Regions from separate parts of the Asaia sp. A2 genome, predicted to be linked through region 2. Evidence: predicted binding sites of a transcription regulator. Region 2 holds the regulator's gene; the other holds the start of a gene.
What was found. Region 2 encodes LexA, which represses DNA repair genes until DNA is damaged. Its sites were predicted from a motif close to TGTTCTANNTANGTTC; they were not measured.
Positions count from the first base shown of each region.

Region 1: a site for LexA is predicted at 2,551-2,566, ahead of recA (recombinase RecA). Genes of this name have one in related genera too.

Region 1 covers NZ_JBXWTO010000008.1:47,315-52,902, forward strand. The annotation lists gene ACWNRM_RS08520 (DsbA family protein) at 1-763, opposite strand, end outside; gene ACWNRM_RS08525 (gamma-glutamyltransferase) at 986-2,419, shown strand; gene recA (recombinase RecA) at 2,661-3,701, shown strand; gene ACWNRM_RS08535 (alpha-E domain-containing protein) at 3,866-4,906, opposite strand; gene ACWNRM_RS08540 (circularly permuted type 2 ATP-grasp protein) at 4,903-5,588, opposite strand, start outside.
Region 2 covers NZ_JBXWTO010000003.1:188,039-193,626, forward strand. The annotation lists gene ACWNRM_RS04255 (DUF3429 domain-containing protein) at 1-279, opposite strand, end outside; gene eno (phosphopyruvate hydratase) at 380-1,660, shown strand; gene ACWNRM_RS04265 (FtsB family cell division protein) at 1,791-2,120, shown strand; gene rpmG (50S ribosomal protein L33) at 2,540-2,707, opposite strand; gene lexA (transcriptional repressor LexA) at 2,944-3,657, shown strand; gene ACWNRM_RS04280 (hypothetical protein) at 4,295-4,726, opposite strand; gene pgsA (CDP-diacylglycerol--glycerol-3-phosphate 3-phosphatidyltransferase) at 4,940-5,545, opposite strand.

The DNA.
Region 1 (5,588 bases), on a different contig from region 2:
TCTGCTCGCGCATTTCCTCAGCCGAGATGGCACCGGGAATGATTGCACTCGTACCGAAAACGAAGGTCGGCGTGCCATCGAGGCCGATCAGCCTTGCTTCAGCCAGATTCTCGTTGATCTGCGCGGCAACGCTCGAGGCGTGCATGTCAGTCACAAGCTTGTCCGCATTCAGCCCATTGGCTGTGGCGAGCTGACGGATACGATCCAGAGTAGGGGGCGTCGTGTCCTGCATCAGGGCGCGTTTCATCTTTTCGTAGCCGCCCTGCAGCGCGGCCGCAAAAATGGCCTGCGTGTCCAGCACGCTTTTCTCACTCAGCACCGGCACCAGCTTTTCGACCAGACGCAGCTTGCTGTCCGATTTCAGAAGGGCGTCGACGACGGGCACCATGCTGCGGCAATAGCCGCAGCGCGGGTCGAGAAACTCCACGATGGTCAGATCGCCCTGCGGGTTGCCGCGCACTGTGTAGTCGGGCCCCTTTTGCAGACGCTCACGATCGGAGCGCACATGGGTGAGGGCGTCATCTGCTGCCTTCTGCTGGGCACCCTGACGCAGGGCCACGATGGCATCGCTCAGAATGCTCGGGTCATTCTTCAGGGCGTCGCGCAGGATCGTCACGATCTCGGCGCGCTGGGCCGGGCTGAAAGACGATCCCGCAGCGGCAGACGCCGTACTGGGGGCAGCAAGGGCCGGAGCGACGGTCGACACGGTCAGACCAAGGGCGAGAAAAGTGCTGGCAAGCCGGGCACGGGTCGGGCGGGTCATGAGGACGATCCTGCTGGTCGTGAAAGACATGGGCGTGAAGAAAACGCGCTCTTGCATAGGCCAGCAAAAGCGATTTCGCAAAACCGGAGCCGGGCGCGCGGTTGCCCATCGTCCGGATCACGGTTAGATGCGTTAACGAACCCAATTTCCGGACAGTTGCCTCTTCGCCCCCCGAAGATGCCCAAACCCGTCCGGAACAGTAGAGAAAAGGCTTGCCGGGTCATGGAGACACTGCACGTGGCGCATCGTCAGTCGAATGCCCCCAGTCGCCCCGCAGGGCGCTTTGCGCTCAAGGCTGGGCTGCGCCCGGCTTGTGCCCTTACGGCAGCCATGCTGCTCGCCGGGTGCAGTGATGTTACGCATATCGGTCACAGCCTGTTTGGCAAGACCACGCCCATCGTGACGGGCTATATCGGCACTGTAGTCGCCGATGAGCCGCGTGCGGCCCTGATCGGTCGCGATGTGCTGGTGCATGGCGGCAATGCAGCCGATGCTGCCGCTGCGGTGGGGATGGCGCTGTCAGTCACCCTGCCATCGCGTGCCTCTCTGGGCGGTGGTGGCGCCTGCCTGGCCACACGGGCCAACGAGGCCCCTCAGGCTTTTGTGTTCCTGCCCGGTTCAGCCAGTGCGTCGGGTGCAGCCACGCGTCAGGCGGCGATACCGATGACGCCGCGTGGGTTGTTCACCATGCAGCTTCGCTACGGCACCGTCGAATTTGCTGATATTCTTGGTCCGTCCGTTCGCCTTGCCCGCAGCGGCACCACAGTCAGCCGCGTGCTGGCCAGCGATATTGCTGCGGTACAGAACCCCCTCTTCGCCGATGACGCCGCACGCAGCGTTTTCAGCCGTCCCGATGGCGCGCCGCTGCAAAATGGCGATGCGCTGGTGCAGCCCCAGCTGGCGAGTTTCCTTGAGCGCATGACCAATGTTGGTGTGGGCGATCTGTATAACGGCGCGCTTGGCGGGATCTTCGTCGAAGGGGCCAACAAGGCAGGGGGCGGCCTTTCGACCACAGCGTTGCGTAACGCCATGCCAGCGCAGATCGCGCCGCTTCAGGTCGAGCAGGATGGCTATGTGGCCTCGTTCCTGCCGCCGCCTGCCGATGGTGGGCTTGGCGCTGCGGCAGCGTTCCACTCCGGCGCCTCCGCTCAGAGTGTGGTGGCGACATGGCGCAGCGAGGACCGTCATGGTCTGAGCAATGACGCCCTCCTCAGCGCTGCCCAGACTCTGGTCAATGGCGGCTCCAGCCACGGTGGTTCCCTGCCCCCGCTTCCGGCCTCGACCTCCTTTGTCGTGACCGACAACAAGGGCGGCGCTGTGGCCTGCGCCCTGACCGAGAATAATCTGTTCGGCACAGGCCGTATGGCTGAAGGAACGGGCGTTTTGCTGGCCGCGGCACCGGGGCGCTATCCGGCGCCACTTCTGGCTGCTGCCATTGTGCAGCGTCGTGGCGCCCTGACCGGTGCTGCCGCTGCCTCCGGCCAGAACGATGCAGCCGATGCGTTGGCTCAGGCTGCACGGGCTATCGTCTCTGGCACGACGGTGCCGCATGAAGGGCAGGGGCGCGTCAATGCCTCGGTCTGCAAGGGCGGCACTTGTCAGGGTGATACCGATCCGCGTGGTGGTGGTCTTTCCGTGGGCAGTGTGAACAACTGATCCCGCGCGATCTCTCGCGTCTGGCCTATCGAGGCCGGATGCGGGAGCCTGAATTGTTTGCAAAAATGACACCTATGCCCCCTCGAAACAGGGGGCATTTTTTATGCCCGTCCCCTTGTGCAAAAGGGGCGTGATCATGATATGTTCTCAAGAACAAATGTGAACGATCAACACGAATCGCTCCGCCCCGATTGCCGATTTTCATGAGTTCGGCAACACTGGTGTGAGCGGAGGACAGGATATGAGCGTGGACAGAACGAAAGCACTCGAAGGTGCGCTGAGCCAGATCGAACGGGCTTTCGGCAAGGGGTCGATCATGCGCATGGGGCAGCGCCCCAAGGAGCAGGCCGATGTGATTTCCACGGGCTCGCTGGGCCTCGATATCGGCCTCGGTATCGGCGGTCTGCCGCGTGGCCGTATCATCGAGATCTACGGCCCGGAAAGCTCCGGCAAGACGACACTCGCGCTTCATGCCATTGCCGAAGCGCAGAAGAAGGGCGGAACCTGCGCCTTTATCGATGCTGAACATGCGCTCGATCCGGGTTATGCCCGCAAGCTCGGGGTGGATGTCGACAATCTTCTGCTCAGCCAGCCTGACGCTGGTGAGCAGGCTCTTGAGATTGCCGATACGCTGGTGCGTTCCGGTGCCGTCGACGTGCTGGTGGTCGACTCCGTGGCGGCACTGGTGCCGCGTGCGGAACTTGAGGGCGATATGGGCGACAGCCATGTCGGTCTTCATGCCCGTCTGATGAGCCAGGCCCTGCGCAAGCTGACTGGCACGGTTTCGCGCTCGAATACGATGGTGATCTTCCTCAACCAGATCCGCATGAAGATCGGCGTGATGTTCGGCAATCCCGAGACCACGACCGGTGGTAATGCGCTCAAATTCTACGCGTCGGTGCGTCTGGATATCCGCCGTATCGGTTCGATCAAGGACCGCGACGAGGTGGTGGGTAACCAGACACGCGTGAAGGTGGTCAAGAACAAGATGGCCCCGCCTTTCCGTCAGGTCGAATTCGACATCATGTACGGCGAGGGCATCAGCAAGGTTGGTGAACTGATCGACCTGGGCGTCAAGGCCAACATCGTCGAGAAATCGGGTGCCTGGTTCTCGTATGACAGCACCCGCGTGGGTCAGGGGCGTGAGAATGCCAAGCAGTTCCTGCGCGATCACCCCGAGATGGCGGCCGATATCGAGCGTCGTATCCGCGAGCAGGCTGGCGTGGTGGCTGAGGCCATGATGACCTCGCCGGAAGAGCAGGAAGACGAAGCCGAGGCCTGAGTCCCGTCATCCCTGTCGCAGGCAGGGTAGCGCGAGACTGAATTGAAAAGACCCGCTGCATCCCCGGTGATGCAGCGGGTCTTTTTATGGGTCATTCAGCGCAGACTGCGAAATATCGTACCGGGGGGACTTAACGCCCGCCCGGTACGATCTCCTTGTTGGTTTTACGCCTGACCCTGAAACTGGCTGAAGCCTCCGGCATCAAACGCCTTGGGCGGTGCCCAGTAGGCGGCGGCCAGTTCGTTCTGGCAGGTTTCGATCTGTTCCTGAATCCAGTGCATACATTCATGCAGTCCACGAATGATGATTTCCTCGGCTGTCTGGTCATCCAGCATGGCCCGCAACTCGCCAAGGCGTTCCTGCACCGCCGAGCTTTGCTTGCGCAGGTTATAATGTGTGGCGAGGGCACCCAGAACAGAGTCGGCGTGACGCAGGTTAAGTGCGAGAGAACGCGGAAACCCCTCATTCTTGAGCAGGAAACCGACCACATTGGCAGGCGTGGTGGTCACCGGTTTGAGACGACGAAAAGCATGATAGGCAGCAGCCGAGCGCAGCACGGCCGCCCATTGTGTCATGTCGATTTCCGACCCCACCTCGGCAGCATCGGGCAGGAGCGTATGATAGCGTGTGTCGATCAGTCGTGTGATCTGGTCACTGCGCTCCAGATGCCGACCCAGCAGATAGAACAGCCAGGCCTGATCGCGATAGAGCGTCCCTTCCGTCACACCGGCATGAGACTGGCACTCCTGCTTGATGCGGTTGCACAGGGCCGAAAGCCCTGTGCGTCGTATGTCGCCGGGCGTGAGGTCCAGCATCCAGCGCGTGAACACATTGAGCTGCATCCACATCTCGGTCGAGATAAGGGGGCGTGCAGAGCGGGCGTTTTCGCGCACGGCGTGGGCCATGGCCCGGATTGAACTCGGGTTGGAGCAATCCGTGATGTAAAAGCACAGATAATCCTCCTCCCTCGCGGCAGGATAGAGGGTGCGAAACCGCTCTTCGTCGCTGTTGATCTGGACGATTGACTCCCATACCGGGCGGCCGTCGGCACCACGCACGAAAGCTTCGGTCACCTCAAGCACGCGGGCGAGGTTTTCGATGCGCTCCATATAGCGTGCCAGCCACATCATGTTCTCGGCATAGCGCGAGAGCAGGGTGTTCAGGTCGGGTTGTATGCCTGCGACATAGAGGTTGAAGCGGCTCATGCTGACATCACCCACGTATCCTTCGACCCACCACCCTGCGATGAATTCACCACCAGAGACCCCTTTCGCAACGCGACGCGGGACAGTCCGCCAGGCAGAACCCAGGTGGATTGCCCTGTCACCGCGAAGGGACGCAGATCGACGTGACGCCCCTCCACACCGGCGGGGCAGAGCGTCGGCACGACGGAAAGATCGATGACGGGCTGGCTGATGTAATTGGCCGGATTTTCAATCAGCTTCTCGCGAAAGGCCTCAAGCTCGCTTTCAGTCGCATGGGGTCCGATGATGAGACCATAGCCTCCGGAATCGCCGACAGGCTTCACCACGAGATTGGCGAGATTATCGAGCGTGTAGGCAAGGCCTTCGGGCTCAGCACAAATGTGGGTCTCCACACTGTCGAGGATAGGGTCCTCGTCGAGATAGTAGCGAATGATGCGGGGCATATAGGCGTAAATGGCCTTGTCATCGGCCACCCCGGTGCCCAGCGCATTGGCGAGGGTCACGTTGCCACGACAATAGGCCTCGACGAGGCCCGGAACACCCAGCAGGCTCTTTGGATTGAAAGCCAGTGGATCAAGGAACGCGTCGTCGATACGGCGGTAGATCGAGTGGACAGGGCGCAATCCGGCAACGGTGCGCATGAAGACATGATGATCTTCAACTACCAGGTCGCGCCCCTCGA
Region 2 (5,588 bases):
GATCCAGCTCCAGAGTGACGGCATGACGCCGAGGAACAGCCTGCGTCGGTTGATCGCTCCCATGCCCTGTGCCGGCATGATGGCAGGCTGCTCAAGCGCCAGCCCCCAGTGAACCGCCCCCAGGAACGACAGGATGCAGCCGCCATAGGCCAGCATCGCCACGCCAATATGAGTGACTGGCCCCAGACTACCCCAGAACAAGGCCGCCATGGCGAGGGTGATAAATGGCACCAGACCGGCGATACCAAGGAAAATGACAAGCGGTGACAGGGGTCTCACGGAATATCCATCCTCATTTCACATAACGCCAGTTGACAGCGCCGGTGTCTCGACGCCTTGTGATGCCCGAAGTTCGAACGTTCAAACAGGGAGCCCCCAAATGAGCGCCATTATTGATATCATTGCTCGCGAGATTCTGGATAGCCGTGGCAATCCGACTGTAGAAGTCGAGGTTGAACTGTCTTCGGGTGCCAAGGGCCGCGCTGCTGTCCCGTCCGGCGCCTCCACCGGTGCCCATGAGGCCGTTGAGCTGCGTGACGGCGACAAGTCGCGTTATGGTGGCAAGGGCGTTCTCAAGGCTGCCGCCTTCGCTGAAGGCGAGATCCTTGACGCCCTGCAAGGTGCCGAATCGTCCGATCAGATCGCCATCGACGAAGCCATGATCGAGCTGGACGGCACGCCGAACAAGGCGCGTCTGGGTGCCAACTCGATCCTCGCCGTCTCGCTGGCGACCGCCAAGGCAACCGCGCTTGAGCTGGATATCCCGCTTTATCGTTATGTCGGTGGCGTTTTCGCGCACACCCTGCCCGTGCCGATGATGAACATCGTCAATGGTGGCCAGCATGCCGATAACCCCATCGACATCCAGGAATTCATGATCCAGCCGGTCGGCGCACCGACGATCATGGACGCCGTGCGTATGGGTTCCGAAATCTTCGCTCACCTGAAGAAGAACCTGCATGCAGCTGGCCACAACACCAATGTGGGTGACGAAGGCGGCTTTGCTCCGGGTCTGAAGTCGGCAGACGAAGCGCTTGGCTTCATCTCCAAGTCGGTCGAAGGTGCTGGTTACCGCCTTGGTGAGGACGTAACCTTCGCACTCGATTGTGCCGCCACCGAATTCTATCGCGATGGCCGCTACAAGATGGACGGCGAAGGCCGCGACCTCGACTCCTCGGGCATGATCGACTATCTGGCCGATCTCGCCGCACGCTACCCGATCGTTTCGATCGAAGACGGCCTTGCAGAGGACGACTGGGAAGGCTGGGCAGAACTGACCGCAAAGCTTGGCCACAAGCTGCAGCTCGTCGGGGACGACCTGTTCGTAACCAACACCGAGCGTCTGGTGCGTGGCATCGAAAGCAACACGGCTAATGCGCTGCTGGTGAAGGTCAACCAGATCGGCACACTGACCGAAACGCTCCGCGCCATGGAAACCGCGCATCGCGCCGGCTACAAATGCGTCATGAGCCATCGTTCGGGCGAGACCGAAGATTCGATCATCGCTGATCTCGCCGTGGCAACCAATTGCGGTCAGATCAAGACGGGCTCGCTGTCGCGCTCCGATCGTACGGCAAAGTACAATCAGCTGATCCGCATTGAAAACGAGCTGGCGACTGCCGCCCGTTACGCAGGCCGCTCGATCCTTCCGCGCGCCTGAACCTTTTTGCACTACGCAAGCATGAGGGAGAGAGCCATTCTCTCCCTCATTGCGTTTACACGATTGTCAGCGACGGCAAGCTGAGGCTAGTCTTGCCCAAGCTGCTTGTGCCTGGATTGATGGAGTTCCCGTGCAGATCGTTCGTGCTATCCGTCGTTTTGTACGCGCCGTCGTCCCTCCCGCACTGTTTCTCGGGCTTACAGCCTATTTCGGCTGGAACGCGCTGCAGGGCGACCATGGGCTCAAGGCTTATCATCAGCAACTCAAGCTGATGGATCAGGCGCTTCAGGCCCAAAAAGATGCGGACGCTGAACAGGCCGTCTGGAAGCGCCGGATCGGCAGCCTGAACGAACGCGCCCTAGACGCTGATATGCTTGACGAGCGCTCACGGGCGATGCTCAATCTGGCGCGTAATGGCGATACGGTCATCCCGTATGGCCCGCACGAAAAGCTCTATTGATAGTTCTAAGGTCCGGGCCTCTTCCTTCCCGACCGTCCCTGTCGGCAGAGCCGGATGGCGCAGGCTTTATAGAGTACCAGCTCTCGTGCCGCGGTGGCATCGCACTTCCGGGTAACTCTGACGACACATCTTGGCTCTACGAGCACCTGTGCACCCAGATTGGGTACCGCGGCCTTATCAGCCAACCTGCACTCCCCCTCATGATCTCCATGACGGATATGGCTCGACAACCATGTCCGTGAGACGTCGCCTGCCAACTTCGTTACACTATTAGGCCGGTCATCAAGACGGACAGACACCAACCGGGCGGGTTACGGTCCTACACAAAGTCTGTACCTCAGCCTCGCCGATCAACAGCGAGCAGACACAAAAAAAGCGGCTCGAAAGCCGCTTTTCTTTTTCGTCAGCGTAAGCCGATCTTACTTGATCTTGGCTTCGCGGAATGCAACGTGCTTGCGAACGACGGGGTCGTACTTGCGCACTTCCATCTTGCCGGTCGCCGAGCGGGCGTTCTTCTTGGTGACGTAGAAATATCCGGTATCCGCGGTCGAAACGAGACGGATCTGGATGACGTTGGTCTTGGCCATTGGGTCCTCGCAAACTGATCTGTCGCTGCGCGCGACATGAACGGCAGCGTTTTCAAGCTGGGCGCATAAATGCTTCTATTACGCCTGCGGGTCAAGTGTTTCCGCTCGAACGGTGGATAATTTTTGATGTTCCGGGGAAAATATCTTGAAGAGATCGAACCGAGAACTTAATAAGAACATAGTGATTCCGGGCAGTTACGGTCGAGCACCGCCCCCGCCACGGAGAGAGGGACCCCATGCTGACACGCAAGCAACACCAGCTCCTGCTTTATATTGACGGCTATCTCAAGCGGACAGGATTTTCACCATCATTCGATGAAATGAAGGAGGCGCTGGAGCTGCGATCCAAATCGGGCATTCATCGCCTGATCTCAGCGCTGGAGGAACGTGGCTTCTTGCGACGCCATCATCATCGTGCCCGCGCCCTGGAAATTCTGCGTATGCCAGTCATCGAGACCCAGCCCATCCCCGTCGCAACGGTTAAACAGGAAGATACAAGCTATCCACACCTTGCGCATAGTCAGGACAAAACAGCTGTTTCGGCCCTGACTGACGCGCGAAGCCCGGTGGTCGGCGTACCGCTCTATGGCCGTATCGCCGCAGGCCTTCCCATTGAAGCGTTTCGGGATCAGGGCGAGCAGATTGACATTCCGGCAGCGCAACTCACAAACGGAGAACATTACGCTCTCGAAGTCTCTGGCGATTCAATGGTTGATGCCGGCATCCTTGACGGCGATACTGTGATTATTCGACAGGCCGAGACATCCGAGAACGGCAAGATCGTCGTTGCACTGGTGGACGGTCAGGAGGTCACTCTAAAGCGCCTGCGTCAGAAAGGGCAATCCATTGCGCTGGAGCCAGCCAATGCAGCCTATGAAACGCAAATCCTCCCGCGCAGCCGAGTGGCAATACAGGGCGTCCTGATCGGTCTTTACAGACAATATGCCTGAACCAGGAATAGACGACCACAGGACGGCGTAAGATGGAGGATCATGCGCTCTGCTTCTGATCCTCCCTTACTCACAGCTGCGAGACGACGACACACACGACCGGCCCCTTCGCGGGGCCATTGCTCCGCATCTTGGCGAGTCCCCGGTTCTAGTGCCTCCTGTGGCGCATGAGAGCTGAAAAGGTCACTCTCTGCCGTTCCTTTATTCGTCTTCTAGCAGGGAGCCTTGTGGCCAAACGAAACTTGCGCTTCTTCCGTGATTGCAAGTGCCAAGCTGTGCTTATTGGCCTGGAGTTCAAATGGGATGCATTACCCATCAAGAGTGAGCCGGGTTGGACCCAACTGGCTGGCCAGGCGCATGAGTGGCGGATAGCCCGTCATCGAATGCCGCGCGTAAGCCCTCCTCTGCGCACGGAGAGTGCACGTATCGTCAGGGATCTGATGAATGCAACCAACTGGAATCAAGTCAGCGGTACCGGCCTACCCAGTTGAGAATAAGCAATTCCGCGCTCGACTACTCATGACCGGAAACAGCCCTGCTCTCCCGTGCCCGCGAGGCTTCACCACACTGAATGTCGCCGCAGATCACTGCAAGCGTGGACTAGACAATAAGGGGACGGTGTAACGCCTCCCCCTAGTCAGCGGGCTGCTTTCTCCTTGACTACCCGCACTGTCCCGTCCGGCGCGATGAGTGTATTTGTCCCATCACCATTTGGGATCACGATCGTGCCGTTATGGGTGGGGGCAAGATATTTATGTGCATTATCTTCAACAGCGGAGGAAAGTGAGGGTCGTGCAGGTTGGTGCACTCCATTCACGATGCCATCATGCTCACCTATTGCGATTGTACCACCGTCATTCAACTGGATACTGCTGTCATTACTGGCACCATGACTTTTGGTCATGGACCCGAAATAACTATTGGTATCCGCAAGAGCATCACGCAAACCGTTTGGCGATGCCATGACATCACGCAAGGTTGGAAGTGGCTGAGGTGCGCCCGGCCAGATATCACCGCCCTCAGGCTCCAGCGGCGTGGCTGCATAGGCATGACCACGAACCTTTTCCATGTTCTCTGAGAGGCCTTCCGGCATGTTGGGATTGGCTCCCGGAAGGGTCGCTGTATCGTGCAGCGATTTTCCGAGCCCCGAACAGCCACTCAACAAAACAGAAATCGCTAAAAGAGCGGCCTTTCTCATCATCTACTCCAGGGGTGTGTACGGGGCTCTTTTAAGACGGTCCTTCTCACAACACCAGATACAGAACATGTATAGCGCGCAATACTAGTGCGTAACCTTGGCAGATGACTGGTTCGTGTTGGTCCCCAGCATTCTTGCCAGGCCCGTAACGAGATAGCCCCAACCACTCAGTACGGTGGGCACAACGGATATCCAGAGCATGATTGCCCCAACCTGGGTAAAAGAGATCATACCCAGCCCGATCATCCTGGGCATCGCATCGCCTGCAAGAAGGCAACCAATGGCAACCATCTGGATGCCAGTTTTCCATTTGGCAAGCCGTGTGGAGGGCAATGTCGCGCGTTGGCTCGCCATGAACTCTCGCAGGCCACTTACCATGATCTCGCGCACAAGAATGATGATCGCCGCAAACAGGGCGCCGTCTTCCAACCTACCATATCCCGCCAGAGCGAGCAGCAGAGCGCCTACAAGCAGCTTGTCAGCAATCGGGTCCATCATGCGCCCCAGTTCCGACCCCTGTTTCCAGCGACGCGCCAGCATCCCGTCCAGATAGTCGGTAATGCACGCCGCTACATACAGCACGCAGGCAATCCCGTCCGTCCAGGCGTTGTTAAATGCAATCAGAGCGATCAGCACCGGGATCGACGCGATACGCAGCAGTGTCAGGATATTGGGCAGATCTGTCAGCATGAATCTTTCCCGGAGCTGCCTTCAAGTCAGAAAACACATGGAG